DNA from 3 places in the Mesorhizobium sp. M1088 genome. Region 2 is predicted to be linked to each of the others. Evidence: predicted binding sites of a transcription regulator. Region 2 holds the regulator's gene; each other region holds the start of a gene.
The links. Region 2 encodes LexA, which represses DNA repair genes until DNA is damaged. Its sites were predicted from a motif close to TGTTCNNNNTGTGTTCNG; they were not measured.

Region 1 (10,236 bases), on a different contig from region 2:
AGACAGCAATGGCACGGCCCTGCACGAGGGCGACTCCGTGACCCTGATCAAGGATCTCAAGGTCAAAGGCACGTCGGAGACGATCAAGCGCGGCACGCTGGTGAAGAATATTCGCCTCACCGGCAATCCCGGCGAGATCGAATGCAGCACCAGGCAGGTGAAGGGCCTGGTGCTGAAGACCGAGTTTTTGAAAAAGGCGTGATCGCCTCGGCACCCTTCGCTTCGCTTCCATATCAGTGGCTCTCGAATCGCTCATGTGAGTGAACCGCCCACGCGAGGAACTGGAGGAGCCGCGCCCTCCCCCTATGTTGCACTGCGTTAGATTTGTTGCATTGCAATATCGTCGCATCGGGTCGAGCCTCTGCGAGGTGGGCATTCCTTGCATGAGGTGATTGTGTCGGCATCATTTCGGCCTGACATCGAAGGGCTGCGCGCGCTGGCGGTGGCGGGTGTCATCGCCTTCCATTTTGGTCTGTCCGGCCTGCCCGGCGGCTTTGCCGGCGTCGACATCTTCTTCGTCATCTCCGGCTATCTGATCACCCGCCACCTGGTTACGGAAATCACCGAGACCGGGCGGCTGAACCTCTGGCGCTTCTACGCCCGGCGCGCCCGGCGCCTGTTGCCGGCGGCACTGTTCGTCATCCTCGCCACGCTGTTCGCGGGTTACTTCATCCTGTCGCCGGAGGAACAGGCGCTTTACTCGAAAGGCGCCATGTTCGCCTCCGCCTACATGATCAACCTTTGGCTGATCCGCTGGTCGTTCGACTATTTCGCCGCCGACGCCACCAACAACCCGTTCATCCACTTCTGGTCGCTCTCGGTCGAGGAACAGTTCTATTTGGCATGGCCGGCGCTGCTTCTTGCCGCCGCCTGGCTGCGTCCCGGCAAGCGCGCCGCTATAATCGTCATCGGCGTCGCCGGCGCGGCCTCCTTCGCGGCCTGCGCCTGGCTGACGGAAGTGTCGCAGCCCTGGGCCTTCTATTTCTCGCCGCTCAGGGCCTGGGAATTCGCCGCCGGCGGCCTCGCGACCATGGCGCCGGCAAAGATCTGGCGCGACCGGCCGCTGCTGGCCACGCTCCAGGCATGCCTCGGTCTGGCGCTGATCGCCTGGGCCTATCTGATGCTGGACGAAGACTCGCCGTTTCCCGGGGTGAATGCGCTGGCGCCTGTTGTCGGCACCGTGCTGCTGCTGCTCAGCGGCAGCGGCGGCCGCAATCTGCCGAGCGCCCTGCTGGCGCTGCCGCCCATGCAATGGTTGGGCCGGCTGTCCTATTCGCTCTATCTCTGGCACTGGCCGGTCATCGTCTATGCGGCGATGGTGGTTCCCAGCCTGTCCATCCTGGACCGCCTTGCCTGCGCGGCGCTGACGCTGCTTCTGTCGATGTTCACCTATCATTTCATCGAGAACCCGATCCGCCGCAACGGCTGGCTGATGGCCGGAGCAGCGCGGGCGCTGGTGCCCGCCGTCGCGCTGACCGGCGCCGGCGTGGTCGCGGCCTATGGCAATGCGCGCTTTGCCGAGCACAATCTCAGCCCCGAACAGCACGTCATCGCCGACAGCGCCGCGCAGCTCTCTACTGTGCGCGCGAGCAATGGCGGCTGCGTGCTCGATTTCGAGACCGTCAAGCCAAAACCCTGCATGTTCGGCCGCAAGGATGCCCAGCGCTCGGTCGTGCTGTTCGGCGACTCGCATGCCGACCATTGGTCGACGCCGCTGATCAAGGCGGCCGAGAAGAACAATTTTCGCGTCGTCACCTTTCTCAAATCCTCCTGCCGGGCTTCGCGGGTGACGACCTGGAACTGGCGGCTGAAGCGCGACTACACCGAATGCGACCAATGGCGCGAGCAGTCGGTCAAGGACATCATCGCGCTCCACCCGCAACTGGTGGTGATCTCGGAGTTCTCGATCGGCAATGTGATGAAAGAATCGCCCGAGGAGTTGAGGCACGCCGATTGGCAAGCGCAGTGGCGGACGGGCCTCACCTGGACGCTTCAGGCCTTCAGCCAGGCCGGCATCAAGGTCGCGGTCATCAGGGACGTTCCCTACAATGCAAGCTACGCCGACAAATGCGTGGCGCGGGCGCTGTGGCGGGGCCAGACGCCCGCGACATGCGACACGCCGAGGATCATGGCGGCAAACGACGACATCGCCACCATCGAGCGCGATATCGTGCGCTCGACACCGAACGCTGCTTACATCGACATGACCGACCGCTTTTGCGACCAGACCACCTGCCACGTCTTCATCGACGGCAAGCTAGCCTTCCGCGACCGCCACCACCTGGCGACGCCCTTCGCCGAAACGCTGGAACCGGCGGTGGAGCGGGCGCTGTTTTCGGATGTGATGGCGGCGGCTGTAAAGTAACGGTTCCGGATGTTATCGGATCACGACCCAGCCCCTCGGCAAGCAACCATGCGGGGGTCAGCTAAGGATGAGACCCGCCAGGAAAACGGTAAGGAGAAGCGACAGCGGAACTGCAAGAAGGCAGCACAGCTCGAAAGTATTGGCTCGCCAAGAAGTCATTGGGCGCTTTTCCATGTTGGCCTTCTCCCTCAACGGCCAGACCGAAACGGCAGTTCCGCTTAAATGTCAGGGTGCTCGTCCGCACCGCTCTTTATGCTACTGGCGCAACTCGTTCCGCTTCCTAGTCATCCATCGTGCACGCGCCAGATGTGTCGCCCACGCCCGGAAAGCCCTCTCCGGCTCCCGCTCCGGATCAAGATGCAGGACGATGCGGGCGACCTCGCGCCAGTCCGTTCCTTCCGCCGAAGCGTCGAGCAGCCGGATATAAGTAAGCATGCGATCTTCGTCATAACCGGTCGGCACCGAAGACGTCGGCGCTGCGTTCGCGATATGAGAGTTTGGCTGCTTTGGCATTGCGACCTACCAGCAATGGCGCACCGTAGCAGCCTATAAAGAAGCCCGCGCCGTTTGATCGGAGGATGCGCCGATCGAGATTCGCCTCGACGGTCGGCAAATGGGGGCCTCAGGCGGAGTTCCCCGCCCAACTGGGCTCACGCCTCACCACGTCGTGATCGGGTCGAGGCAATCTATCTATTTTAGTGGAACCTAATTTAGTCGACGCAATTATGCGTGCGTGAGAAAGCGTGAAATCCAGACCGTCACTGAAAGCCGGCTATCGCGGGATCAGTTGGCCGATGATCCAGTGATTGCAGTCGATTTGACGGAACGGATATTACAGGCGGCCGACAACGACAGAATTGTTTGCCTCGTCGTGGCAACGGAGGAGCTGGAAACCGACCGCATCGAGAAAACGGAGCCTAAGGAGACCAGGATTGCCGCAAGCTTCGTCCGGGACTTTGAGGTAATGCTGCTTGTTCTTTATGCGGCCTACGCCCTCGCTGTGCTGGGTGCGACCGCGTTCGTTTTGCTTGAATTGGGCCATGTTCTGTAGGCAGACGTCGGCAAAAGACGGGACTGACGCGCGATTGCCGCTGTTTGATGAGAGGAGCGGCCACGCTGCGTCGACGATCCGACCCCGGCGCAGCCAGCGGCGTTTTCGCGCCAGCAGGCGCTAAACTTCGGGCTCGTCCGTTCGTTACATCTTGCCAATCTATGGAACGAGGCTGCCCCTCGGGGGTTTTTCTATTAGAGGGACGTTAAAGAAGGAGGTAGCTATGAAGAAGCTCCTGCTTGCCTCGGTGATCGCCATCGCATCGGCGGCTTCCGTGATCGGCCCGGCGAATGCCGGCGGCAGCGTCACGATCGGCATCGGCAACGGCTATGACGACGACTATTATTATCGCCACCATCGGTATTCCGATTACGACGATGAGTACGTCCCCCGTTACCGCTATGATGTCTATAACGAGGACTACGCGCCGCGCTACCGGTACCGGTACCACCGGCGCTGCCACACCGAAGTCATCAGGCACTGGCGTCATCACCACCGGATTATCGAAAGAATCCGTGTCTGCCGTCGTTGACGGATCGATCCGGCCGGTAGTGCCGGCCGGATCGGCGGGGCTTCTCACCTCGGCTTGCGCATCAGCATCATGCCGTAATGCACGGCCAATATGTCGAGCCCGATCTTGAGTAGTTTCACCACCACGTCGCGCGGCTCGCCGGCCTGTTCGGCCAGGCTCTTGACCGTTGCGTCGGCACAGCAGACCTTTTGCACGATGCCGGCGATCTCCCAGTGGGCAAGCGCCCTGGTGGCCTCGGCATGGTCGCGGCCGGCGGACAGGATGTGTTCGGCGACGCCGCTGCCGGTGCGGCCGCCGTCGACGCGCTCGGCCCAGGCCATCGGCTTGGCGGTTGCCTCGGACGAGTTGCGGAAATCCTGGCGGTAGCGCATGCCCGCCTCGCGCTGCTGGCGCGACAGCGAGGTGAGGCCGCTCAGCGGGTCGACGTTGCGCACCCGCACGATGCCGCCGGCCGCTGTGTGGCCGTCATTGGAGACCTCATAGAGGCGCGCTCCTTCCTGCGTCCCCTTCGCCAGCCGCTTGCGGCCGAACCGATCGTCCTTCAGTGCGAAATCATGGCCGATCTCCTTGCGGATGCGCACCTGCTCGGCCTCGCCTTTCGGCAATCTCGGTGGCCTGGCTTTGACCTTTTGGGCGGTTTTGGTGCTCATCGGCTCGGTCCTCCTGGGTTTTGGTCGTCGGGCTCTGGCTAACTTCCAGCCTCATTGCAGCGGGCTCAAATCGCTTCGGCCGGCAGCGTGCGCAGGAAGCGCGCCGCGTGATAGGCGCAGTAGCTTTTCGATGGATTCGTGCGCATTCCGCAGCACAGCATGTCCAAACCTGGCCGGCTGCCGGGAGCGTCGTTTTCCGCATCCTCCTGCGGCGTCGTGTCGAGCGGCGCGCGGCAGCGCTCGAACAGGCAATCGATGAAGCGCATGGCGGCGAAATGCGGCTGGCGGCCGCTGGCGGCGATCGGGCGCGGCGCCGGCATTTCGAGCGGTGCGCCATCGGTCCCGGTGATCCGAGCCGGACCCGGCTGCCAGGCCGGCGGCGCCAGCCTGGCCGACAGCCTTGCCGGGCGGCAGCGTGGCTCGGCCTTCGGAGCCGACTCCGCCTGATCAGCAGTGCTTGATGGCTCAGGCGCCGAATTTCCGAGCCGGCCGCCATACCAGCCCTTGGATTTCGCAAGGCCGATGGTGCGCAAACGGGCGGTGCGGTCGACGATGCCGATGATGGCTGCACGCGAGGCCGGGCGGCCGCGCAGCGCGGTCAACCGGGTGGCGATCTTCGCGGCCGACAGTCCGCTCATCAGCCAGTTCTCGATTTGTTCAAGTTCCGAGGCGGAATAGCGGGCGGCCATGATGTTTCATTCCCTGCAAAAATGGTTGTGTGCGGCGCCGGCTTCGCCGGCCTCAGGCTCGAAAGCCGGTCAGCCTTCGCGTGGTCTGCTGCGATCGAGCTTCATCTCGGCCGCCTGCCTTTGTTGCGCCGGACACTGCCTTGCCCGTCCGCTCGTCGAAGGCGATGACCGTGCCGTCTTCGGTGCGGATGCAGGAAACCGCGGCTTCCGCATTGCCGGCCGGCAGGCAATTCGTGGCCGGAGTCGTGAGGGGAACGGCTCCGGCCGTTCCGGCCGCTTGCGCTGCCGGATCCGAGGCGCGAGCCTCGGGCATCGTCCCGGCCGGGGAGGAGGACAGCCGCGACGAAGGGGAAAGGGTTGGCACATGCATGGCCTCGGCGATCGGTTGCGCTACCGCCTCCAGGCGAGCGCTGCCGGCGCGCTGAACGGCGGATTCAAGGACCGAAAGCTGGCGAAGCGACTTGTGCATGCCTACATAAGAGCATAACTCAAATCGTAATGCAAGCGATTCTTGCATAGACTAAACCGAATCTTATGCCTCAGATGGAGCCATGGCGAAAACTGCACTGTCGATCAAGGTCGGAGCGGCGATCCGCCGGGCGCGCAAGCAGCGCGGCCTGGTGATGCGTCACATTGCCGAGCACAACGACACCGACGTCGCTGCCGTCGGCAATTGGGAGACCGGGCGCAACCTGCCCAAGACCGAGAACCTTTTGAAGACCGCCGCTTTCCTGCGCGTCGACCCGGTGGCGCTCGGCAAGGGCGAGGTCGTTTTCCTCGAAGATGCCGGACCGGTCGCCGATGCCGAGATCGTCACCGATCCCGGCCCCCTGCCCGCCGGGCCGATGGACATCCAGCTTCTCGGCACCGCCGTCGGCGGCGACGATGGCGACTTCACCTTCAACGGCCAGCCGGCCGGCTATGTCCAGCGGCCGCCGGGAATCCGGCATCTGCGCAATGTGTTTGCGCTGCACGTGCTGAGCGATTCGATGGTGCCGCGCTACGAGCCCGGCGAGATGATCTATTGCGGCGGCCGCGAAGCGTTGCCCGGCGACCATGTGGTGATCGAGACCCTGCCCGAGGAAAACGAGCAAAACGGCAAAGCCTTCATCAAGAAGCTGGTCAAGCGCACCGCCGCCGAGCTGATCGTCGAACAGTACAACCCGCCCAAGACGCTGTCCTTCAACCGCTACGCCATCAAGAACGTCTTCCGCGTCATCCCGCTCAAGGAACTGCTGGGGTATTGAGGCTTGTTGCCTTCTCGCCTTGTGGGAGAAGGTGGATCGGCGCACAGCGCCGAGCCGGATGAGGGGTGCTGGAAGGAACGCGGCGTTTAAAAATATTTGGATGATTCTAGTCTAAATCCCTACGTCTTCAACTCCGCGATCCGTCCAACACCCCTCATCCGACCGAGCTTCGCTCGGCCACCTTCTCCCACAAGGGGAGAAGGAAGAACACCGTCCCCGTCCCCCTCAAGCCCGCCTCGACTGCAGCTCTCGACCATTGAGCAGGCGCGCCTCGGCGCGGGTCCGTTGCCGGTCGTCGATGAAGGCGGCCTGGATCGAGACGGCGGCGCCCGGCAGGCCGTCGGCCCGGCAGGCCTTGCAGATCAGGCGCCCCGAAAGTGCGGCCAGCGGTGTCTCCGGCATCACCCCATGCCGCTTGAGCTCGGCCGGCTTCCACCACCTGTTGCGGCCGCAGTCGATGCATTCGACGGCAATCGAGACAACATCGGCGATCGTCGCTTCCTTGCCTGCCAATGCCATGGTCATCCCCATCATTGTTCCTGCTTTGTTCGCAACATTATCGGATTTCGGGGCGGAGTCGAGTCGGTTCCGCTTACATCAACGTGAAAGTTTCACTTGTTCAATTATTTGAGTTATGCTTATACGTGGTGCGGACTGGAATCGGCGCGAGCAACAGAACCGCGGCCGGCCGGCAGCAAGGGAATGACGATGGACCCAGCCCAGTTCGCCCATGCCTGCGGCTATAGCGGCGACAGCCCGGCCATGCTTGCCGCTTTCGCGGCCATCCGCCAGGACGGCATCCGCAAGGCACGCCAGGGTCATCGCCACCGCAAGGCGGCGATTGACCAGATGAAGCCGAGCCGCGCTCTGTTCCTGGCGGCGATCCGCCCGGCGCAGTCGGCCGAGGAGGCACTCGAGGATGCCGCCCGCTTCCTGTCGATGTTCCGCAACATGCCGCACTGGCGACAGGAAAGGCGCGCCGCCGACCTCACCCGCGCCAGGCAGCAGCGCCTCTTCGCCCGCTTCTTCCGCCGCTACGGCCACCGCCTCTGGGCGCTCGAGGCCACCTGAAGGCGCGCGGGCCTCCCTTGCAAGTCAAAACGGATATTGCGATCGCCGACACCGCGCCGTATGTCTCCGCGCGATGAGCGAGATCAAGTTCCGTCGCGCGCAGGCGCCCGACCTGCCGGCAATTGTTGCAATGCTTGCCGACGACGTGCTCGGCGCGAACCGGGAAGACCCGTCCACGCCGCTCGCGCCATCCTACCTCGATGCCTTCAGCGCAATCGATACCGATCCCAACCAGTTGCTGGCCGTCGCCGTCAACGCCGGGCAAGTGGTCGGAACGCTGCAGCTCAGCTTCCTTCCAGGCATTTCGAGAAAAGGCGCCTGGCGCGGCCAGATCGAAGGCGTTCGCGTCGCCCGGCAATGGCGCTCGCGCGGCGTCGGCAAGCTGATGATCGAATGGGCGATTGAAACATGCCGTTCGCGCAATTGCAGCTTCGTCCAGCTCACCACGGACAAAGGTCGACGGGAGGCGCACGCTTTTTACGAGCGCCTCGGCTTCACCGCCAGTCATCTCGGCTACAAGATGGCGCTGTAGATCAGCATTTCATCGCATTCAGCGCCGACCGCTCATCTTCGCTACCCACTCTGGATGGAGCATTGACAAGCCGGCCTTTCGCCCTGCCCCATCCGCCCATGATTTACGACCGAACCTGGCTTGAGAAAACCTTTCGCGCAAAGCCCCGGCAGAAGTTCCTGTTCTTCTGGGGCCATCAGCCGTCTAAGGACGGCCGCATAACCACGTCGTGCTTCAGCCAGTGGTGGCATGCGCCCTTTACCGTCGATGGCCTGAGCTATCCGACTGCCGAACACTGGATGATGGCCGGGAAGGCACGACTGTTCGGTGATGCTCCGACGGCAACACAAATCCTCAGGGCGGCGAGCCCCAAGCAGGCAAAGCAGCTTGGCCGCCAGGTGAGCGGCTTCGATGGCACCAAATGGGATGCAGACAAATATCGCATCGTGACTGAAGGGAGCTTTCAGAAGTTCCGTCAGAACGCGGCGCTGCGCGAATATCTGTTGTCGACGCATGACCGGGTGCTGGTCGAGGCGAGCCCTGTCGACCGGGTGTGGGGTATCGGCCTTGCGGCGGATGACGAGAGGGCGGTGAACCCGCTGCTGTGGCGCGGCGAGAACCTGTTGGGATTCGCGCTGATGCAGGCCCGCGATCGGCTGCGCGGCTGAACATTTGCCGCGCGCTCGTCATCTGCGGCGGCCTCCGCGCTGCTTGACAATCCACCCAAAATGTTCTCTTTATGTTCTCATCACAACTCGAGACAATGCGGCGTTCGAACCGCCGCGGGCGAACGGGCCGGATGGAAGCCAACATCCTCCACGCGGATCTGGATGCCTTCTATGCCTCGGTCGAACAGTTGCTCGACCCGGCCTTGCGCGGCAAGCCGATTGCCGTCGGCGGCGGGGTAGTGCTTGCCGCATCCTATGAAGCCAAGGCGTTCGGCGTGCGCGGCGGTATGCCGGGACGGCGGGCGCGGGAACTCTGCCCGCAACTCGTCTTCGTCGGCGGCCGTTTCAAGGACTATCAGCGGCTGGGCGATGCGGCAATCAAGGTGCTTGGCGATTTCACGCCGGTGGTCGAGCGCATTTCGATCGACGAGGCCTTTGCCGACGTCGCCGGCTGCACCCATTTGTTCGGCTCGCCGGCCGAGATCGCCGGCAAGATCCGCCGCCGCGTGCGGGCCGAGCTCGGCCTGCCGATCTCGGTCGGCGTAGCCCGCACCAAGCATCTGGCCAAGATTGCCTCACAGGTCGCAAAACCGGACGGGCTGGTGGTGGTCGATCCGCGCCACGAGCTGGAGTTCCTGCACCACCTGCCGGTCGAGCTGATGTGGGGCGTCGGCCCGGTCACCAGGCAGCGGCTGGCCGGCATCGGCGTCAACACCATCGGCGAGCTGGCGAAGACCAATGGTGGGGCGCTTGAGCGCCTGCTCGGGTCGGCGGCGGGAGAGAAACTCAACGCGCTGGCGTGGAACCGCGATCCGCGCAAGCTCGAGACGCAGCGCCGGGCGCGCTCGGCGGGTGCGCAGTCGGCGCTTGGCCGAAAACCGGCCGACGAGGAAGTCTTCGTGCCGGCTTTGCTGCATCTGGCCGACAGGGTCGCCACAAGATTGCGGGCGAAATCCCGGCCCGGCCGCACGGTGACGGTTCGCGTCCGCTTTGCCGATTTGCGCTCGGTGACGCGCTCGATCACGCTCGACCAGCCGATATCGGCAACCGCCATGCTGGCCGAGATCGCCGAGGCGCTGGTGCGCAAGGTGCTCATCGACCATCCGCACGAAAAGACAATCTCGCTGCTGGCGATCGCCGTATCGCATCTGGAGCAGCATGCCGGCCTGCAACTGGAACTGCCGCTCGGGCTCGACGACGATCGCCGCCGCCCCGGCACCAGCAAGGGCGCGGCGCGCTGGACCGCGGATCGCGCCGTCGACAAGATCCGCGACCGCTTCGGCTGGGAGGCGGTCGGCTACGCCTCGGTCGCCCTCGGACTGCGGCGATCGGTTCCCGACGCGTTTCGCGAGCTGGCCGAAAAGGAATTGTGAGCCTCGATTACACTTTGGTTGCCAAGTCGCCGGAATGAGGTTGAAGGCTGCGGACTTGTGAATTTATCTTCGGTCCAGT
Region 2 (10,236 bases):
TTTCTCGGCGGTTGCTCGGCGATCGTCGGCGACGTCATTCCTTACGCCATCGCCGTTGGCAACCGTGCCAGCCTTCGCGGCCTCAACATCATTGGCCTGAAGCGCGCCGGCCTGCCGCGTTCGGAGATCCACTTGCTGCGCAAAGCCTACAAGACGATCTTCGATCGCTCCCGGACCGTCGGCGAGAACATCGAATTCGCCAAGGCGGAATTCGCCTCGTCGCCGACTGCCATGAAAATCGTCGACTTCATCGCTGGTCGCGGCAAGCGGCACTACGCCGTGCCGTCCCTCAAGGGTAGCGACGGCGACGACACCGATGATGAAGACTGAGGGCAGATGACGAAGATTGAGGCTGCCGGAAAAGGCCTTGATCTCGCGCCAGATGCCAAGGTCGGCATCATCGCCGGCGGCGGCAGTCTCCCGGTCGAAATTGCCCGAGCGCTCGCCCGGCAAGGCAAATTGCCCTTCGTCGTGATGGCGGCCGGCGAGGTCGATCGCATAGCCGATTTCGAGCCCTATGAGCAGGCAACCTTGAGGCTGGAAGACGTCGGCTCGCTGCTGCCGATCCTTAAGCGGCACCACGTCACGCATCTCGTAACCGCGGGTCATATCACGCGCCGCCCCAGGCTGAGCGCCATGCGCCTCAATTTGGGCCTGCTCGCGTGGCTACCCAGCCTCTTCGTCGGTGTAACCCGGGGGGACGATACGGTGCTGAAACTGTTCGTCCGCAGGATCGAGCGCAGCGGCATCAAGGTCATCGGCGCTCACGAGATCGTGCCGGAGCTGGTCGCCGCCGAAGGCCTGCTGACCAAGGCGGCGCCACGCAAATCCGACTGGCGCGACATCGAGGCGGCGCACGCGGCGGCAAAAGCCATCGGCGCGCTGGATATCGGCCAAGCGGCTGTTGCGGTCGGCGGCCGCGCCATTGCGTTGGAAGGCGTCGAAGGCACCGACGGGCTGCTCGAGCGGACAAGGGAGTTGCGCGGGCACGGCAGGCTGGCCGGCGGGAGCCGCGGTGTTCTGGTCAAATGCGCCAAGCCCGGTCAGGAACTGCGTGCCGATCTGCCCTCCATCGGCCCGCTGACCGTCGAGGCGGCGCATGCCGCCGGACTGGCCGGCATTGCCGTCGAAGCCGGTCGCTCGCTGGTGCTCGAAGGTCCCGCCACCATCGGACGTGCCAATGCGCTCGGCCTGTTCGTGATTGGCCTGCCTGCTACGGAGCCGGCGCATGGCGAATGAGCGGCCGTTGAAGATAGCCGTCGTCGCCGGCGAGGAGTCCGGCGACCTACTTGGCGCCGACCTTGTGCAGGCGCTCAAGCGCATGACCGGGCGCGAAGTTCGGCTTGTCGGCATCGGCGGCCGCCATTTGCAGGCGCTCGGCCTGGCGCCATTGTTCGACGGCAGCGAGATCGCACTGATGGGGCTTAGCGCCATCCTGCGCGACCTGCCGCGCCTGATGCGGCGGATCGGCCAGACTGCAAACGCTATTGCCGGTGAAAAGCCCGATTGCCTTATCACCATCGACAGTCCGGATTTCTCGCTGCGCGTCGCCAAGAAGGTGCGTGCCGCCGATCCGACTATCCCGATCGTCCACTATGTCTGCCCGAGCGTGTGGGCGTGGCGGCCGGGCAGGGCGGCGGCGATGAAGCCATATGTCGATCACATTCTTTGCATCCTGCCGTTCGAGGTGAAGGAACTCGCTCGCCTGGGCGGGCCGCCCGGCACCTATGTCGGGCATCGCCTTGCACACGATCCGGGCATAATCAGTGCCGCCAGGGCGCAGGCGCAGCCGCGTGACCTGTCCGCAGATCACGTCAAAACGTTGCTTGTACTGCCAGGTTCGCGTCGTGGTGAGGTGCGGCGCCTGGTTGGGCCGTTCGGCGAAACGCTGTCGATCCTGCGGGCGCGCGGGCACCGCTTGCGCCTGCTATTGCCGACGGTGCCGCACGTCGCCGACCTGGTCAGGACCTCGGTCGCGAGCTGGGACGAGAAGCCGGAGATCATCCTTGATGCCGAACGCAAATGGCAGGCTTTCGGCAAGGCGGATGCGGCGCTGATCGCGTCGGGGACGGTATCGCTGGAACTGGCACTGGCGGGTGTGCCAATGATCTCCTGCTACCGGCTCGATCCGGTCATGCGCATGGCGCAGCCGCTGATCAAAGTATGGAGCGCAGCCTTGCCCAATCTCATTGCCGACCGGCCGGTTGTGCCGGAACACTACAATCAATATGTGCGGCCGCATTATCTGGCGCGGCAGTTGGAAGCGCTGTGCTCCGATACCGCCTACCGCACCTGGCAGAAGCATGGTTTTGCCGACATTGCCGGGCGTATGGCAACCGCCAAGCCGTCAGGCGAGATTGCCGCGGGGGTGGTGATGGGGATGGTGAGGAAGTGAGTGAATTATGAATTGTGAATTGTGAATAGCGGTTTCTATGGACAGGGAGCGACGCTTCGCTACTCCCATTCACCATTCACCATTCACCATTCACCATTCACCGCTTCGCGATTGGTACGTAGTCCCGTTCCGGCGCGCCGGTATAGAGCTGGCGCGGGCGACCGATCTTCTGGTGCGGGTCCTCGATCATCTCCTTCCACTGCGCGATCCAGCCGACGGTGCGGGCGACCGCGAACAGCACGGTGAACATGGTGGTGGGAAAGCCCAGCGCCTTCAGCGTGATGCCGGAATAGAAATCGACGTTCGGATAGAGCTTCTTCTCGATGAAATAGGAATCGGTCAGTGCGATCCTTTCCAGCTCCATGGCGATGTCGAGCAGTGGATCGTCCTTGATGCCGAGCTCGCCCAGGACCTCGTGCGCGGTCTTCTGCATGATCTTGGCGCGCGGATCGTAATTCTTGTAAACGCGGTGGCCAAATCCCATCAATCGGAACGGATCGTTCTTATCCTTGGCGCGCGCAATGAATTCCGGGATGTGATCGACATGACCGATCTCGCCCAGCATGTTCAGGGCTGCCTCGTTGGCGCCGCCATGTGCGGGACCCCACAGGCAGGCGATGCCGGCAGCGATACAGGCAAAAGGATTGGCGCCCGACGAGCCGGCCAGGCGGACGGTCGAAGTCGAGGCGTTCTGTTCGTGATCGGCGTGCAGGATGAAGATGCGCTCCATCGCGCGGGCCAGCACCGGATTGATCTTGTATTCCTCGCAAGGCACGGCGAAGCACATATGCAGGAAATTGGCTGCGAAATTCAGCTCGTTCTTCGGGTAAATGAATGGCTGGCCGATGTGGTATTTATAGGCCATCGCCGCGATCGTCGGCATCTTGGCGATCAGCCGCATTGACGCGACCATGCGTTGATAGGGGTCCGAGATATCGGTGGAATCGTGATAGAAGGCCGACAGCGCGCCGACCACGCCGCACATCACCGCCATCGGATGCGCATCACGGCGGAAGCCGGTGAAAAAGCGCGACATCTGCTCATGCACCATAGTGTGGCGCGTCACCCGGTAGTCGAAATCGTCCTTCTGCGCCTTGGTCGGGAGTTCACCATAGAGCAAGAGATAGCAGACTTCGAGGAAGTCGCCGTGCTCGGCCAATTGGTCGATCGGGTAGCCGCGGTGCAAAAGAATGCCGGCATCGCCATCGATGAAGGTGATTTCCGATTCGCAGCTCGCCGTCGACGTAAAACCGGGATCGTAGGTAAAGACGCCGGCGGTGTTGTAGAGCGAACCGATATCGATGACGTCAGGTCCTACCGAACCACTTCGTATCTTGAATTCATGGGTTTTGCTGCCGAGTTCCAGCTTGGCCGTCGATGCCTGGGTTTTGCCGCCAAATTCCATTTTTGTCGCAGGTTCGGTCATAGCAAACTCCTTTTTGTTTCCTCAGGCCGGCAAAGGCAAAATATCTGAACCCAACACGTCAAAAGCATCGGAATACGCACATTTGCGCCCGCAATTGAATCTGCGCGGCAGATTAGGCCAAGACCCAATGTTGCACTGCGAAACACACCTTTCAATGCCAATCTTCTTGGGCCAGTTTGCTAATCGATTTGATCAGCGATCCGCGCCAGGCTTTCCTCGCGGCCAAGCACGGCAAGCACATCAAAGACACCTGGCGAGGTACTTTTGCCGGTGAGCGCGGCGCGCAAAGGTTGGGCCACGGCGCCGAGTTTATAGCCGGCGGCCTGCGCATAGTCGCGGATCGCGGCTTCGGCTGAGGCGGCAGACCACCCCGAAACCGTGGCTAGTGCCGCATGAGCGCCCCGCAGGATCGCGCGTGCCTCACCGCTGAGCAGCGCCGCCGCCTTCTCGTCGACCGGCAGCGGCCGTTCGACGAAAAGGAATGCAGCCCCTTCAACAAGTTCGACCAGCGTTTTGGCGCGCTCCTTCAGGCCCGGCAACGCGGCAAGCAGTTGCGCCCTGCGTCTGTCGTCGAGGCGAGCGGCGATTGCCGGGCCGCCTTCTAGATAGGGCAGAGTGGCGATGAAGATGTCGAGCAGCGCCGCGTCGTTCATCCGGCGCATATGCACGCCGTTAAGCGCCTCGAGCTTGGCGAAGTCGAAACGGGCGGCGCCCTTGTTGACGTCGCCAATGTCGAACCATGTAATCATGTCGGCGATCGACATGATCTCATCGTCGCCGTGGCTCCAGCCAAGCCTCGCCAGATAGTTGAGCAGCGCCTCCGGCAGGTAGCCCATGGCGCGATAGGCTTCGACGCCAAGCGCACCGTGCCGCTTCGACAGCTTGGCGCCGTCGGCACCGTGGATCAACGGGATATGCGACATCGACGGCACCTCCCAGCCCATGGCCTGATAGATTACGGTCTGGCGTGCGGCGTTGGTCAAATGATCGTCGCCGCGGATGATGTGGGTAATGCCCATGTCGTGATCGTCGACGACGACGGCATGCATGTAGGTGGGATTGCCGTCCGAGCGCAGAATAATGAAATCGTCGAGATCCTTGTTGGGAAAGCGCACGTCGCCCTGGACGCGGTCATGCACCACCGTCTCGCCGTCTGTCGGCGCCTTGATGCGGATCGCCCCCTTGGCGCCGGGCGGCGCCTCCGACGGGTCGCGGTCGCGCCAGCGCCCATCATAGCGGGGCGGAAGCCCCTTGGCTCGCGCTGCCTCGCGCATCGCCTCCAGCTCCGCCGGCGTCGCGTAGCAGTAATAGGCCTTGCCCGAGCGCACCAGCTCCTCGGCCACCTCGCGATGGCGCGGCGCGCGCTCGAACTGCGAGACAGGTGCGCCGTCCCAGGTGAGTCCGAGCCAGGAAAGTCCGTCGAGAATGGCTGCCGTCGCCGCATCGGTGGAGCGCTCGCGGTCGGTGTCCTCGATGCGCAGCAGCATCGTGCCGCCCGTGTGCTTGGCATACAGCCAGTTGAACAGCGCCGTGCGCGCGCCGCCAATGTGCAGATAGCCGGTGGGCGAGGGGGCAAAACGGGTGACGACCTTATCGGGCATGGAACTCTCAGGCGGGCGAAGGAAGTGGGTTTGCGGACTTTCGCGCGTTGCGCGTTCATGTAGCATAGGAGGTAGAGGGCGCAAGGGGCAGACCCGATGGCTGTGCGAGGCCGTGGTGCGGGCGAGGGCGAGGACGTTGGCAGCGACGTCAGCGAACGCTTGCTGTTTGCCGCTCCCCCGCCTGTCCTGCCGGCACCGGCATTGCTACCTGCTCCGCGCTTCGATGCTCCGTCGCTGCCGGCCAGCGACCCAGCAGCGGTTCTCGGGCCCGCGGGCGAGCCCATCGTACGCCTGCCCAGGCGTTTCCGCCTCCCGTCACCGTCCCGTATCCGCAACAGCGTAACCACGGCGGCCGGTCTGGAACTCGACCGCGGCATCGCCTTCCTGCTGGTGCCGGTGTTCCTCGCATGCGGGGTGGTCGTTTATTTCGGGCTGTCGGTGGAGCCGGCCTTTCCACAGCCGATCGCAATCGCGCTCCTCGCGACCCTTTGTGCCGTCGCCTCGCGGTCATGGCCCAGGACGCGCCTGTGCTTCATGGTGGCGCTGCTCTGCGCGCTTGGCGTACTTGCCGCCAAGTTCGAGACATGGCGTGTCGGAACGCATATGCTCGGCTCCGAAATCTCGACGCGGCTGACGGGTCGCGTCGTATCGTACGAGCCCATGGCGAGCGGCCGCATCAGGCTGACAATCGATGTGATCTCAACCGCCAGGCCGACACTGCGCTACATGCCGGAACGGGTCCGCGTTTCGGCGATGAAGATACCGGCTGAGCTGACCGCCGGTTCCGAGATCACCGGCTATGTGCGGCTGCTGCCGCCGACCGGCCCGGTGCGGCCCGACAGCTATGATTTCTCCTTCGACAGCTATTTCGCCGGTATCGGCGGCAGCGGCTTTTTTCTCGGCAATCCGAAAATCGTGTCGTCGGACAGCATGCCGCTTGCCGCGCAGCTTTCTTCCGCGATCGAAGACGCGCGTGAATCCATCGCCGACCATATCCGCAGCCGCATCGGCGGTGCCGAGGGCGAGATTGCTGCTGCGCTGATCGTCGGCGTGCGCGCCGGCATTCCCGAGGAGATCAACGAAGCGATGCGGCGCACCGGCATCTACCACATCATCTCCATCTCGGGGCTGCATATGGCGTTGGTCGCCGGCACCATCATGGCGCTGCTGCGGGGTGCCTTCGCGCTGTTTCCCGATTTCTCATCGCGACGGCCGGTCAAGAAATATGCCGCGGCCGCCGCGCTTTTTTCGATTGCGGCCTACCTCGTCTTTTCCGGCATTGTCGTGGCGGCCGAACGCAGCTTCATCATGCTGGCGGTGATGCTTATCGCCGTGCTGTTCGACCGGGCCGCGCTCACCATGCGCAACCTGGCGATCTCGGCCATCGCGGTCATCCTGGTGTCGCCGCACGAGGTGGTCGGTCCGAGTTTCCAGATGTCCTTCGCCGCGACGGCGGCCCTTGTCGGCGCCTATGCAGGCTGGTCCGATTACCGCGCCGGCAGGGCCACCACGCCGCCGCCGCGGCAGTCGCCGCTACGCTTTGCCACTCGAAAGGTCCTGCTGGGCATGTGCGGTCTGGCGATGACCTCGATCATTGCAGGGAGCGCCACGGCGCTTTTCGCCATATGGCATTTCCAGCGCGTGGCGCCGCTCAGCCTGTTCGCCAATCTGGCCATCATGCCCATCGTCTCACTGGTCGTCATGCCCTTCGCCGTTCTCAGCGCGCTGGCGATGCCGTTCGGTGCGGATGGCCCTTTTCTCTATGTCATGGGCAAGGGGCTGACGGCGATGATCGCCCTGTCCGGGTGGATCTCGGAGCGCTCGCCGATCGATGCGGTCGGGCTGATTTCGCTGAGATCCGTCCTTCTGGTGACGATCGCCCTCGTCATTGCCAGCATGGCGACGACGTGGTTGCGGCTGGCGGCACTTCCTTTTGCGCTCGCCGGCTTGCTGACGACAACGCAGACACGCATACCCGACGTATTGGTCTCGGAGGACGCACGGCTGGTCGCGCTGCCGATCGGCAGCGGTGAACTCGCGGTCAACCGGGCACGCCCGAATGAGTTCACCATCGACAACTGGAAACGCGCGCTCACATCAGAGGCTATCGTCACGCCGGAAACACCTGGAAAGAACGACCCGCAATTCGACATTGCCGATCCGGCCGACCTACCGCCGGGCATGCCGTTCATTTGCACGGACGGCCTCTGCCTTGCCAGGCATCCATCCGGCGCGATCATCGCGCAAGCCAAGGACCGCGATACTGCGCGGCCAGCCTGCGCCTTTGCCAGCTTGATCGTCATCGACGACGCCACCGCCCATAACCCCTGCTACTACGACCGGCTGGTCCTCGTCGTCACCAAACGGCAACTGGCGCGCGCGGGAAGTGCCGCCGTCTATTTCGATCCACAAGCGGCAACACGCGCCGAGATCCGCTTCGCCGTCGAAAAATCATACCGGCCCTGGCACGTGCAGCGGAAATTTTCACGCGCGGCACGGGGCCTGCCGCCATACCGCCGGGCCGACAACCCCAAAGCCGGCGCCAAGGGCGGAGCTCAGTAGCGGCGGATCAGTCCGACGAGCTTGCCCTGCACCTTGACCCTGTCTGGTCCGAAGATGCGCGTCTCGTAGGCCGGATTGGCGGCTTCCAGGGCGATCGAGGCGCCCTTGCGGCGGAACCGCTTCAGCGTCGCTTCCTCCTCGTCGACCAGTGCCACCACGATCTCACCGGGGCTCGCCGTATCGGCATTGCGGATGATCACCGTGTCGCCGTCGAAAATGCCGGCCTCGATCATCGAATCGCCTTTGACCTCGAGCGCATAATGCTCGCCGCCCATGATCATATCCGGCGGCACCGAAATCGAATGCGTCTGGTGCTGGATGGCGTCGATCGGCACACCGGCAGCGATGCGGCCCATCACCGGGATCGAAACGGCGGCGACGACATCGTCGTCATTTCCGGCTGCGGGCACGCGCGACGATGTCGGCTTGCCTTGCCGAGGGGCGCCTTGCCCAAGACTACCCTGGATGACACTCGGCGAGAACTTGCGTGCCGCATTGAGGCCGGGGGCGATCGAGTCAGGCAGGCGTAGCACCTCCAGCGCACGGGCCCGGTTGGGCAAACGGCGAATGAAGCCGCGCTCCTCCAGCGCCGTAATCAGCCGGTGGATTCCGGATTTGGAAGCCAGGTCGAGCGCTTCCTTCATCTCGTCGAATGAAGGCGGGATACCGCTTTCCTTCAACCTTTCGTGGATGAACATAAGCAGTTCGTGTTGTTTGCGTGTCAGCATAGCGACCCCCAACAGAATCAGAAAAACAAACCCAGAACAAACACTATCTGTTCCAGTTGTGTTCCGCAACTGTTTAAAGTTTAATGAATGCGTTAAGGCTCGGGAAACAAACGACGTCCCCTACCGGCGTACCGCATTTTCACCGCCGCGAGCCTCATCGCCTTGATTCTGCTTTCGTTTGCGCCCTTCTGGCCTCCTAGAAGGCGGCACTGGCATCGGCCGTCGGTCGGCAAAAGGCACGGAATTGAACCCGTATCGACTGTGCGGTTTGGTCAATGCACCGTGAACGAAACGAACTCAAAACGCCAACCTCGGGTTAAGTCCCGGTTTCCACCGCCTGGTCAGGCTGCTTCTCGCCGGTGGAGCCTTGCTGCGCGCAACCAAGTAATGGAAGAACAGTCGATGCGTGTCCGGCGTTGCGTTGGATCTTGGGGGAGCAGACAAATCATGACAGGAATTCCCGATCTCGTGGCCATAAAGGCGATGGATGCCGCGGATCCGCTGCGCGCGATGCGCGACCGCTTTGTGTTGCCGCAAGGAGTGATCTATCTCGACGGCAATTCGCTAGGAGCTGCTTCACGTGCCGCTTTCGATGAACTGCACAAGGCCGCGACCGAAGAATGGTCGCATGATCTCATCCGCGCATGGAACACGGCCGGCTGGTTCAACATGCCGCTTGAACTTGGCGACCAGCTCGGGCGCCTGATCGGGGCCGCGGCCGGCCAGACAGTGGTCTGCGACACGACATCGGTCAATATCTACAAGCTGCTGCACGCCGCCATGGCCATGCGACCGGAGCGGCAGGTCATCGTCGCCGAGGGCGATAGTTTTCCGACGGACCTCTACATGGCCGAGGGTGTGGTTTCGACGCGAAAAGATACGCTGCTGCGCCTCTCGGGAGTCGACGCGCCGACCATCGAAGAGCTGATCGACGAACGCACCGCTGTGGTGCTGGTCAACCACGTCAACTATAAGTCGGGCGAACTGCGCGACATGCCGGCGCTGACGCGCAGGGCTCAGGAAGCCGGGGCGATGATCGTCTGGGATCTCTGCCACACCGCCGGCGCGATGCCAGTCGAACTCGACAAGGCAAACGCCGATTTTGCCGTTGGCTGCACCTACAAATATCTGAATGGCGGCCCGGGCGCGCCTGCCTTCATCTATGCGGCTGAGCGGCATCTTTCCGACATCCAGCAGCCGCTCACCGGCTGGTGGGGCCATGCACGGCCCTTCGCCTTCGAGCCAGGCTATGCGGCCGGCACCGGCATCCGCCGGTTTCTGTGCGGCACGCAGCCGGTCTTGTCGATGCGCACGCTGAAGGGCGCGCTCGACATCTGGAACGATGTCGACATGACGGCGGTGCGCAAGAAGAGCATCGCGCTGGCGGATCTGTTCATCGAGCTTGTCGAGGCAAAGTGCGGCACTTACGGGCTCACGCTCGAAAGCACGCGCGATGGGGAAAAACGCGGCAGCCAGATTTCATTCATGCATGAGCATGGCTACCAGGTCATGCGCGCGCTGATC
Region 3 (10,236 bases), on a different contig from region 2:
ATTCCATATATTCGTTCGCCGTCATGCCTCCCAGATCCAGCGTACCGGCCATACGGCCGAGCATCTGGCTGAATCTGCGCGAGGCTTCCTCCTCCGGCATGTTTTCGTCGACCGCAATAACACGAGCCCCGTCCTCGGTGGGGACGAACTCCACCTCCGAGCCCGGGCCGATACCCAGATGATCCCGTATTTCCTTCGGGATGGTCACTTGGCCCTTGGTGGTAACGCGCATGGTAATACCTCGTTGGTATTACTTATTGCCCACTGGAGAACAAGTCAAGAACATACTTATCCGGCCAGCGCCGCCATCCTGTAAGCGATGCTCTGCCGGTGATGCGCGTGACAGATGGCGATGGCCAGCGCGTCGGCGGCGTCATCGCTGTCGAAAGTCGCCTTCGGCATCAGCACCTTGACCATCATGTGGATCTGCTTCTTGTCGCCATGGCCGACGCCGATCACCGCCTTCTTGACGGCGTTTGGCGCATATTCGGCAACGACAAGGCCGGCACGCGCCGGCACCAGCATGGCGATGCCGCGTGCCTGGCCGAGTTTCAGCGTCGCTGCGGCGTCCTTGTTGACGAAAGTTTGCTCGACCGCCGCCTCCTGCGGCATCGCGGCATGCAGGACCTCGGCGAGCCCGTCATACAACTGGCAAAGACGCACCGCCAGGGCGGCCTTGTCGTCGGACCGCACCGTGCCGGAAGCGACGAAGCGCAGCGAATTGCCGAGGCTCTCGACGATGCCCCAGCCGGTGCGCCTCAGCCCCGGATCGATGCCGATGATGCGAATCGCTTCCCCCATCCGTCAAGTCTACCTTCGGGGGACAGCGATGCCAGCGAAATGTGAAACAAACCAGAAACAGCAACCGAGTCTGGTCTAGAGAATGTTTGAGAATTCGCTCTGGCGAGACAGATAGCGTGGTTTTCGAGAACCGGAGCGGAGCGTACATAAGTACGCGAGCACCGGAAGCGCAGAAGGCTGCGCTAGTCTAGTCGTTTGAATAACTGTTGGCGCGAGCGACAGACGGTCCTCTGATCCTTTGGCGGATGTGACAGCCATCTCGGTTTCAACCGCGCAATGCTGCCGCAACGACGCTCTCCAGTGGCGTTGTCGGTCGACCGATCAGCCGGCTCATGGCGCCGCCGTCATCGAACAACGCTCCGCGTGAGGCTGCAATGTCGGCATCGGCCAGGATAGCGGCGAGATCGGCGGGCAGCCCGGCGCCCGTCAACAGACCCTCATAGGCCGCCCCGGCAAGGTCGTTGTAGGCGATCGCCTTGCCCGATTGCCGCGAGACCTTCGCCGCAAGCTCGGCGAGCGTGAAGGCTTGGTCCGCCGCGAGCTCGTAAATCCTCCCTGCTTGATCCTCGCTCGTCAGCACCACGGCCGCGGCCTCGGCATAATCCTGCCGCGCCGCGGACGAGAAGCGCCCCTCATTTGCGGCGCCGATGAAGGCGCCGTGCTCCAGAGCCGCCGGGAGCGCCATCAGATGGTTCTCGGTGTACCAGCCGTTGCGCAGGATGACGGCGCGTAGGCCGGAGGCCGCGATGACCTCCTCCGTCTGCCGATGTTCGACCGCGAGCCTCGCGGGAGACGTGTCCGCATGCAGCATGCTTGTGTAAGCGATCAGCGAAACCCCCACCCGTTGGGCGGCCTTGATCACTGACCGATGCTGCGGCAAGCGGCCGCTGACTTCGGTCGAGGAAATCAGCAGCAGTCTATCGACGCCGGCCAGCGCCATCGGGAGCGTGTCGGGACGATCATAGTCCGCCTCCCGCACGACTACGCCGCGTTGGACAAGATCGCTGGCCCTTTGCCGGATCACGAACCGCCGCAACGATCCGGCTGGCCGGAACTGTCTTCAGCAGCGCGTCGATCACGAGACGGCCAAGCTGCCCTGTTGCTCCAGTTATTGCGTACATCGTTCTGTCCATTTCGTGGTTGGATGGATTGAGAGCCTCAGATAGCGGCTCTCGTTACCATCGGAAACCACGTATCTTGTAGTTACCATCATTTTCCGGTAACCAACTGGAAACTCTCATGGAAGATGCGCGATGGTCCTCAGGATGCGAACGAAGGTGAAGGCGCTTCCCGGCTGCCCCATGTCGAGGTGCATGGCGCTGCTTGGCGGGTGCTGGACACCCGAGGTGCTCTGGTCCTTGAGCGACGGCCCGCGCCGGTTCTCCGAATTGCGCCGCGATATCCCAGCCATTTCGGCGAAGGTGCTGACCGCCAGGTTGCGCGATCTCGAGGAGCGTGGCGTCCTCGCACGCCACGTGATGCCGACATCGCCGCCGACCGTGGAGTATGAGCTGACGTCATTGGGGCAGGAGCTGCTCCCAGCGATCAGGTCTATCGTGGAGGTCGGATCGCGCCTGCTGCTGCGTGATTCTCCCCGCCTGATGATCGCGAGCCCATCCCTTCGCGGTTAGTCTAGATGGCCGCCGGAGTAGAATTATGAAACGGTCTCTCAGCCGCGGGCGAAAGCCGTGTTGAGCAGCGTGATCTGGTCGGAGACCGGATTGAGGCGACGGCTCGACGGCGGCACCTCGGCAAGGCCGCCATAGATCTCCTCGTCCATCCGGCGCACCAGCGCCTGCAGCCGCAGCGAACGGTTGACGAGGTCGATGAAATCCTTCGGCAGCTCGGCCCAGCCGGGCGCCTCGTCATGCGCCGAGGCAGTGTCGAGACGCACCTTGGATTTTTCTGAGGCCACCTGATCGCGGGTCATCTCGCCGGAATTCGCCGCCCGCTGCAAAAGCAGCCACGAGGCGACCTGCATCAGCCTGGTGGTCAGCCGCATCGATTCGGCCGCATAAAGCGTCGCCGCCAGCCTCGACAGCTTCTTGGCCTCGGCGCGGCCCTTGCCGTCGAGATATTCGGCCGCCTGCTCGACCAGGCCCATGCCTTCCTGATAGAGCGGCTTGAAGGATTGGGAGAAAACCCGGCGCTCCGCCAGCTTGATGGTTTTCGCGCTCGCCTTCGAAGGCTCGTTCATCGCTACGCCCCTGCACTTGCCTGACAGCCGGCCGATTCGGCTCTTGGCCGCCATATCCGGCAGCCTAAACGACTGAAGCTTGAAAATGCGCTTCGCTGCCAGCGAAGGCAAGCACATGTTTAACAAACGGTTAACGGACGCATTTAGCCGGAAGGACGCCCATGCCGGCGGACAAAAAAAGAGCCGCGGATAAGGCGGCTCTCAGGAGTTTAACAGGGAGGCGTCAAACAAAGTGGCTCCAACCACTCGGTAAGAATCCAGATCACTGGATGGACATAGTAAACGCCTGTAAAGCTTAACGAAGCCTTAACGCAGGGCATATTTTTCGATCAAGCGCCCAGCATCTGTGCCGTAACAGCACAGCTGACTGGCCACGGCACCCGTTCCCACTACCGGCTGGAAAGTCGGGGCGACGCGCTTGCGCCATGTTTCCTCCAGATCGTGACCGACATATCGAAACAGATCCGCTCGCCGCGCGACATCGTTCCGAAACAGGCGCCGCGGTAAACGCCCGCTCCTCGCAACGAGGCGGAGCAAACCTTGCGCTCCGGCAAATCATCAAATCTCTCAAGGAGCGAATAATGGACTGGTACTCGGCCGTTAAATTTCTGCATATCGTCTCGGCGATCCTCTGGGTCGGCGGCGGCTTCACGCTGATGCTGCTCGCGGTACGCGCCGACCGCGCCGGGAACGTCGAAGGCATGCTGCAGGCGATGCGCGCCACCGGCGAGCTCGGCAACCGGTTCTTCGCGCCGATGTCGATGCTGACATTGCTTTTCGGCCTCATCATGTGCGGCTTCTGGGTCGGCTTTTCCGATCTGTGGGTGCTGATCGGCCTTGCCGGTTATGCGACGACCTTCTGCATCGGCATGTTCATCTTCAAGCCGACTGCCGACCGCATGGCAGGCATGATCGCCAAGGAGGGTGTGACGCCGGCGGTGCTTGCCCAGGGCCAGCGCGTCCTCAGCGCCGCGCGCTTCGACTATTCGGTGATGCTGGTGATCATCGCGGACATGGTGCTGAAGCCGACGCTGCACGACATCACCATTCTGGGCTGCATGGCGCTCATACTGGCAACCGGCATTGCCCTGGCGCTTGGCAGGACGCGGCAGTTGCTGCCGAGTGCCGCCTGAGGTGTAAGGATATCCGGCGGCGGCCGAATGGGGCCGCCGTCTTACAGGAGGCCGGCGATGCCGTCCCACAGAAGCTTGACCGCGACGACCGCTACGGTCGCATAGGTGAAGGGATAGAACAGCTCCGGCCGCATCCGCCGCACCAGCCAGGCGCCGGCGATGGTCGACAGCGGCGCCAGCGGCATCAGCACCGCCGATGCGGTCAAATTGGTGGTGTCGAACTGGCCGAGCGCGAAATAGGGGATGAGCTTCAGCGCATTGGTGACGGCGAAAAAGATCGCCGCGGTGCCCGACAGCACCTTCGGATCGAGCCTGATCGGCAGCGCATAGACCTGAAAAGGCGGGCCGCCGACATGGGCGACGAAGCTGGTGAACCCGGCAACGGTTCCCCAGAAGCCCGCGGCGACGCGGTTGGGCTCCGCCGCGTGGCCGGCACCGTGGCGGAGCTGCAAATAGAGCCAGCGCAGCACGAAGATCAGGGCAACCGCGCCGACGATCAGCCGCACCATCTCTTCGGTTACAAGTGCCGCCGTCAGCCAGCCAAGGGCAATGCCGATCACGGCGCCCGGCATCATGTCGGCCAGCATCTTGCGGTCGAAGATGCCCCACCACGTCCACACCGAGACAATGTCCATCAGGCACAGAATTGGCAGAAGAATTGCGGCAGCCTGAACCGGCGGCATGGTCAGCGCCATCAACGGCACGCCGACAAAGCCGACGGCGCCGCCGAAGCCGCCTTTCGACAGGCCGACGAGGATGACGGCCGGAATGGCCGCGGCATAGAACCAGGGATCGACGAGCAGGCCTGACATGGGGAAGGGACGCTGGAGGGAAAGTGATCTCTGGAATAAACCAGAAATGGCCAGACCGCGACCGCAAATATGTGGGCCACGCGACCGAAATCCGTCACATGTTTGGCATGTCGAGCGGCGGCGGGCGTCTCCGGATCGGCTGCGCCTTGATGATGGCGGTGCTGGTTTCGGCCTTGTCGGCGATGCGGTCGAGAATCCCGTCGAGCTCGCCGATCGAGCGGACGAACAGCCGGGCAACGAAGCAGTCATCGCCCGTCACCTTGTCGCATTCGCCGAATTCCGGGATTTCCTCGATCAGCTTCTGGACGATGTGCAGCTTGCCCGGCAATGGCCGGATGCGAACGATCGCCTGCAAGGCGTAGCCGAGCGCCTGCGGATCGATGTCGATGGTGAACGCGCGGATGACGCCGCGATCCTCTAGCCGCCGAAGCCGCTCCGAAACGCTTGGTGACGACAACCCGACCTGCAGCGCCAGTTCCTTCAGCGAGGTCCGTGAATCCTTGACCAGGATATCGAGGAGCTTTCTATCGAGCTCGTCCAGCATTTTACAATTCCAAGAAAAAGCCGATTCTTACCTAATTTAATTAGGTTTGCCCTGCATATCACCAGCTAGAAGTCCTGGAAAGACCCGATCCGCTGTGGGATTATAAAATCTCAACGAGTTTCAGGAGCACCCATGGACAGCACGGTACGCGGCACGATCGAAATGACGGCGGCGATGGCGATCCTCGGCACGATCGGCTGGTTCGTCGTCCTTTCCGGCCAGCCCATCATGGACGTGGTGTTCTGGCGCTGTGCTTTCGGTGCGGTAACGCTACTGATCATCTGCGCGGCGCTTGGGCTGCTGCGCGGCAGGCTGTCGCTTCGCATCGTCACGATCGCGGCGCTCGGCGGTGCTGCCATCGTTATCAACTGGCTGTTGCTGTTCAGCGCGTTTTCCCGCGCGTCGATCTCGATCGCCACGGCCGTTTACAACACGCAGCCCTTCATGCTGGTGGGTTTTGGCGCGCTCTTCTTCTCCGAACGGCTGACGATGACCAAGCTGACCTGGCTCGGCATCGCCTTCGCCGGCATGCTGCTGATCGTGCAGGCCGCGCCCGATGCAGGCGATCATGGTACGGATTACTTTACCGGCATTGCGATGGCGCTGGCCGCGGCTTTCTTCTGGGCCGTTGCGGCTATCGTCACCAAGAAGCTCAAAGGCACGCCGCCGCACCTGATCGCCCTGATCCAGGTCTGCGTCGGCGTTCTCATGCTGGCACCCTTCGCCAATCTCACCCACCTTCCCGTCGATGCGCGGAGCTGGGTCATGCTGGCGACACTCGGCATCGTCCATACCGGTCTGATGTACATCCTCATGTACGGCGCCATCCAGAAGCTGCCGACGCATCTGCAGGGATCGCTGTCCTTCATCTACCCAGTCGTCGCCATCCTCGTCGACGTCGTCGCCTTCGGCCACCGGCTGCATCCGGCGCAGATCGTCGGCGCCGCCGCCATCCTGGTCGCCGCCGCCGGCATGAATCTCGGCTGGTCGCTGTGGAAATCGAAGGTGCCTGCGTAGGGGCCGCAAGCGACCGGCGGGGAGAATTTCGGCCAACGGCAGCCATGCGCCGAGCCCCATAAAATCGTTGACGGCAATCGTGATCCCCCTGCCGCCTGTTCAATCCCCGCACTTTGCTCTATGCCGCAATGCAACCATCTTCGCCCGGCATAGGCGATAACCGGGACCGAACACCAATGAATGACGCAACGCCGCCCAACCGCTGCCGTATCGTGCTGATCGCGCCGCCGAACGTGCCGGCCGAGCGCATCGCCGCGGCCTTCGAGGGCGGTGACGTCGCCTCGCTTATCCTGCCGGAAAACGGTATGGACGAGGCCTCTTTCCAAGCCTTTGCCGAGCAGATCGTGCCGGTGGCGCAAGCGGCCGGCATTGCCGTCATCATTGCCGGCGACACCCGCATCGCCGGCCGCGTCCAGGCCGACGGCATTCATGTCGAGGTCGGCAAGGACGAGCTCGCCGAAACGATCCAACACTTCCAGGCCAGGATGATGGTCGGCACCGGCGGCGCCAAGACCCGCGACGATGCGCTGGAACTCGGCGAGGTCAGGCCTGATTACATTTTCTTCGGCCGTTTCGGCTACGACAACAAGCCTGAGCCGCACCCGCGCAACCTGTCGCTCGGGCAATGGTGGGCGGACGTCATCCAGATCCCCTGCATCGTCATGGCCGGATCGGATCTTGCCTCGGTGGAAGCGGTCGCCGCCACCGGCGCTGAATTCGTGGCGCTGTCCAGCGCCGTTTTTGCCGACGGCGTCGATCCGAAGATGGCGGTTGCCGCCGCCAACGCGCTGCTCGACGAAACCGCGCCGCGCTTCGAGGACTGACGTGCTCTCGCGGAAAATCCTTTTCAGCGCCTTTCTCGCAACGGCCGTGACGCAGGCGATAGCGGCGGAACCCGTTCCTCTGCCGCAGCCCAGGCCGGATTCCAGCGAACCTGCCGACAAGCCGATCGCCGCACAATTGCCGCAGCCCGCCACCACCGCCCCGTTGCCGTCGGCCGACACCATCAACCCCGACCGCTTCGGCGCAAAGCCGTCCGATGCTGCCTACGGCGCCTTTCAGCGCGGGCTCTACAAAACGGCCTACAACCTTGCGCTTTCGCGCGCTCAAAACGGCGATCCGGCGGCACAGACGCTGGTGGCCGAGATATTGTCGCGCGGCCTCGGCGTGCCGGTCGACGCGGCAGGGGCGGCGAAGTGGTATGCGCTTGCCGCCGAGCAGGGCGTCCCGGAATCGCAATTCCAGTATGCGCTGATGCTGCTCGACGGCCGCTACGTCAAAAAGGACGAGAAGGAGGCCTATGCGCTGATGCAGGCCGCAGCCGAGGCCGGCAACCGCCTGGCGCAGTTCAATTTTGCGCAGCTGATGGTCGAACAGGAGCCCGGCGATGCCGGTATTGCCAAAGCCGTATCCTATTACGAGCGCGCTGCCGCGACCGGGCTTGCCGACGCACAATATGCGATGGCACAGGTCTACGCCAATGGCGCCGGCGGCAAGCCGCGCGACGATGTCCGCGCCCGCGGCCTGCTGGCACAGGCCGCGCGGCAGAACTACGACACGGCACAGATCGATCTCGCAACCTGGATGATCGAGGGGCGCGGCGGCGCCCGCGACCTGAAATCCGGCTTCAACTGGATGAAGCAGGCCGCCGAGGGCGGCAATGTCGCCGCCCAGAACCGTCTCGCCAAGCTCTACATGAACGGCATCGGCACCGACCCGGATCTGATCCTCGCCGGTGCCTGGTATGTTGTCGCCCGCCGCGCCGGGCTCATCGACCAAGAGATGGACGATTTCCTGCAGGGCCTGACCGACGAGCAGACGCAGCAGGCGCTACAACGGGCCAACCGCCTGCCCTGACCGCGGTCTCGCGACTCATTGCACCAGGCTCATCAGGCGGACTCATTGGGTATGATCGAGCACGACCTTGCCGAAGGGAGAGCCGTGTTCAAGGTACCGAAAGGCTTCGGCGGCCCGGCTCCATGGCACGACCCGGTCGATCACCGGTTTCAAACGGTTGACGGCGATAGCGCGGTTCATCTCTTCAAAGGATTCGCGTGAGCCCACCGGTATGCCTCGCGCCCTGACCTGCCGGCGGAAGATGTCGAGCGGGTTGATGGCGCCGTCACTGCCGCCGAGATAGCCGATGACGTTGATCTGGGCGCCGCGCGCCGCTGCCCTCAGCGATTGTGCAAAACTCTGCGGTCCGCCAACCTCGATGATATGGTCGGCGCCGCGGCCATCCGTCAATCCCAGCACGGCCGATGCCCAATCGGGGACGCTGCGATAGTTCACGCCGTCCTGCGCGCCAAGTTGCTTTGCCCGCGCAAGCTTCTCGTCGCTGCTCGACGTCACGATGACGCGCGCCCCGGCAGCGGCGGCGAACTGCACCGCAAACAGCGAAACGCCGCCGGTGCCGAGGCAAAGCACGGTGTCGCCGGGTTTGACGCTGCCCTCCGTAAACAGCGCATGCCATGCCGTCACGCCGGCGCATGGCAGCGTCGCCGCCTCGAGGTCGCTCAGATTGGCCGGCGCCAGCACCGCCGCCTGTTCGTCGAGCCGGGCAAATTCGCTGAGCAGCCCGTCGATCGGGCCGCCGCGTTGATAGGAGGGCTCGGCCATGGCGAAACTGCCGCCGACCCAGCGCTGCCAGAACGTGGCGCAGACCCGGTCGCCGATCTTGAACCGGCTGACCTCGGCGCCGATGGCAACGACTTCGCCGACGCCGTCCGACAGCGGCACCAGCGGCAAGGCAAACTTCGTGTGATAGCTGCCGCGGACGATCTCGGCATCGCGGTAGTTCAGCGCCGTCGCCTTGACCTTCACAATCATCTCCTGGCGCCCTGGCTCAGGCATCGGCCGCTCGATCATTCTGAGGTTCTCGAGGCCGCCCGGGCTCTGCAATTCGATCGCCTTCATCGTCGTTCCTTTCCGGCTGGGTCCTGCCAGAGGAAAATCGCTTGCCATCCACCGGATTTCAAATTCATAATGTTCAGCATAATTATGCTTCTGTGACATGTTCGGGTGTGTCGTGCTTGAAGAACTGAAAACACTGGCCCTCTTTGCCGAGGAGGGTTCGATTCAGAAGGTGGCTCGACGCCTGCCGTTGACGCAGCCGGCCGTCACCCGCCAGATCCAGCGGCTGGAGGAGGTGCTCGGCACGGAATTGCTCGACCGCCGGCTAAAGCCGTCGCGACTGACCCCGGCCGGCGTAGAGGTGCTGGCACGCGGCAAGGACATTCTCGCCGCCGTCGACGCGCTGAGATCATTCGCCAAGGGCAACGAGCCGGAGGGCCTGCTGCGGCTCGGCCTCGCGCATGGACTTTGCGACAAAGCCGTGGCCGCCGCCATTGCTGATGCCGTGGCGCGGTTTCCGAAGGTTTCGCTGCGTCTGAAGAGCGGCTGGAGTCTTGAGCTGGCCGACCAGCACAAGCGCGGACAGCTCGACCTCGCCTTCATCCTGGACGGCAGCAATTCCAAAACTGGAGACGGCGTTGTCGGAACCGAGCCCCTCGGCATCATCGCAGCCGAAAACACCAGTCGGCAAGCCGACGTCAAGACCATGCCCTGGGTCCTCAGCCCTGAACCCTGCGACGCGCGCCGGCGGCTGGCGGCTGCCCTGGCCGAGGACGGCCACAGGTTGATGGTCGGCGCCGAGATTCAGGACAGCGCGCTGCAGATCGACTGGGTTCGTCGAGGCCAAGGCCTTGGCCTGTTGCCCAGGCGGCTGCTGCG

Region 1: the regulator LexA is predicted to act here: its motif matches at 8,846-8,863, upstream of dinB (DNA polymerase IV).
Region 3: the regulator LexA is predicted to act here: its motif matches at 844-861, upstream of ruvC (crossover junction endodeoxyribonuclease RuvC).

The regions. Positions count from the first base shown of each region.
Region 1 is NZ_JAMYMO010000004.1:282,352-292,587, reverse strand. Features, by position in the region: gene NKH49_RS07935 (alkylphosphonate utilization protein) at 1-202, shown strand, start outside; gene NKH49_RS07930 (acyltransferase family protein) at 395-2,365, shown strand; gene NKH49_RS07925 (hypothetical protein) at 2,621-2,800, opposite strand; gene NKH49_RS07920 (hypothetical protein) at 3,099-3,416, shown strand; gene NKH49_RS07915 (hypothetical protein) at 3,640-3,948, shown strand; gene NKH49_RS07910 (DUF6456 domain-containing protein) at 3,993-4,598, opposite strand; gene NKH49_RS07905 (high mobility group family protein) at 4,664-5,287, opposite strand; gene NKH49_RS07900 (hypothetical protein) at 5,340-5,756, opposite strand; gene NKH49_RS07895 (XRE family transcriptional regulator) at 5,839-6,534, shown strand; gene NKH49_RS07890 (hypothetical protein) at 6,760-7,059, opposite strand; gene NKH49_RS07885 (hypothetical protein) at 7,237-7,605, shown strand; gene NKH49_RS07880 (GNAT family N-acetyltransferase) at 7,679-8,137, shown strand; gene ybiA (riboflavin biosynthesis intermediates N-glycosidase) at 8,236-8,784, shown strand; gene dinB (DNA polymerase IV) at 8,916-10,157, shown strand.
Region 2 is NZ_JAMYMO010000016.1:9,173-19,408, forward strand. Features, by position in the region: gene lpxA (acyl-ACP--UDP-N-acetylglucosamine O-acyltransferase) at 1-330, shown strand, start outside; gene NKH49_RS19245 (LpxI family protein) at 337-1,239, shown strand; gene lpxB (lipid-A-disaccharide synthase) at 1,229-2,395, shown strand; gene gltA (citrate synthase) at 2,493-3,821, opposite strand; gene gltX (glutamate--tRNA ligase) at 4,001-5,422, opposite strand; gene NKH49_RS19265 (ComEC/Rec2 family competence protein) at 5,519-7,984, shown strand; gene lexA (transcriptional repressor LexA) at 7,978-8,712, opposite strand; gene kynU (kynureninase) at 9,160-10,236, shown strand, end outside.
Region 3 is NZ_JAMYMO010000005.1:216,547-226,782, reverse strand. Features, by position in the region: gene NKH49_RS09210 (AbrB/MazE/SpoVT family DNA-binding domain-containing protein) at 1-232, opposite strand, end outside; gene ruvC (crossover junction endodeoxyribonuclease RuvC) at 289-801, opposite strand; gene NKH49_RS09200 (NAD(P)H-binding protein) at 1,067-1,825, opposite strand; gene NKH49_RS34915 (SDR family oxidoreductase) at 1,761-1,922, opposite strand; gene NKH49_RS09195 (winged helix-turn-helix transcriptional regulator) at 2,115-2,432, shown strand; gene rcdA (protease adaptor protein RcdA) at 2,471-2,998, opposite strand; gene NKH49_RS09185 (DUF2269 family protein) at 3,580-4,131, shown strand; gene NKH49_RS09180 (sulfite exporter TauE/SafE family protein) at 4,173-4,943, opposite strand; gene NKH49_RS09175 (Lrp/AsnC family transcriptional regulator) at 5,038-5,487, opposite strand; gene NKH49_RS09170 (DMT family transporter) at 5,620-6,504, shown strand; gene NKH49_RS09165 (thiamine phosphate synthase) at 6,681-7,328, shown strand; gene NKH49_RS09160 (tetratricopeptide repeat protein) at 7,330-8,361, shown strand; gene NKH49_RS09155 (zinc-dependent alcohol dehydrogenase family protein) at 8,404-9,420, opposite strand; gene NKH49_RS09150 (LysR family transcriptional regulator) at 9,533-10,236, shown strand, end outside.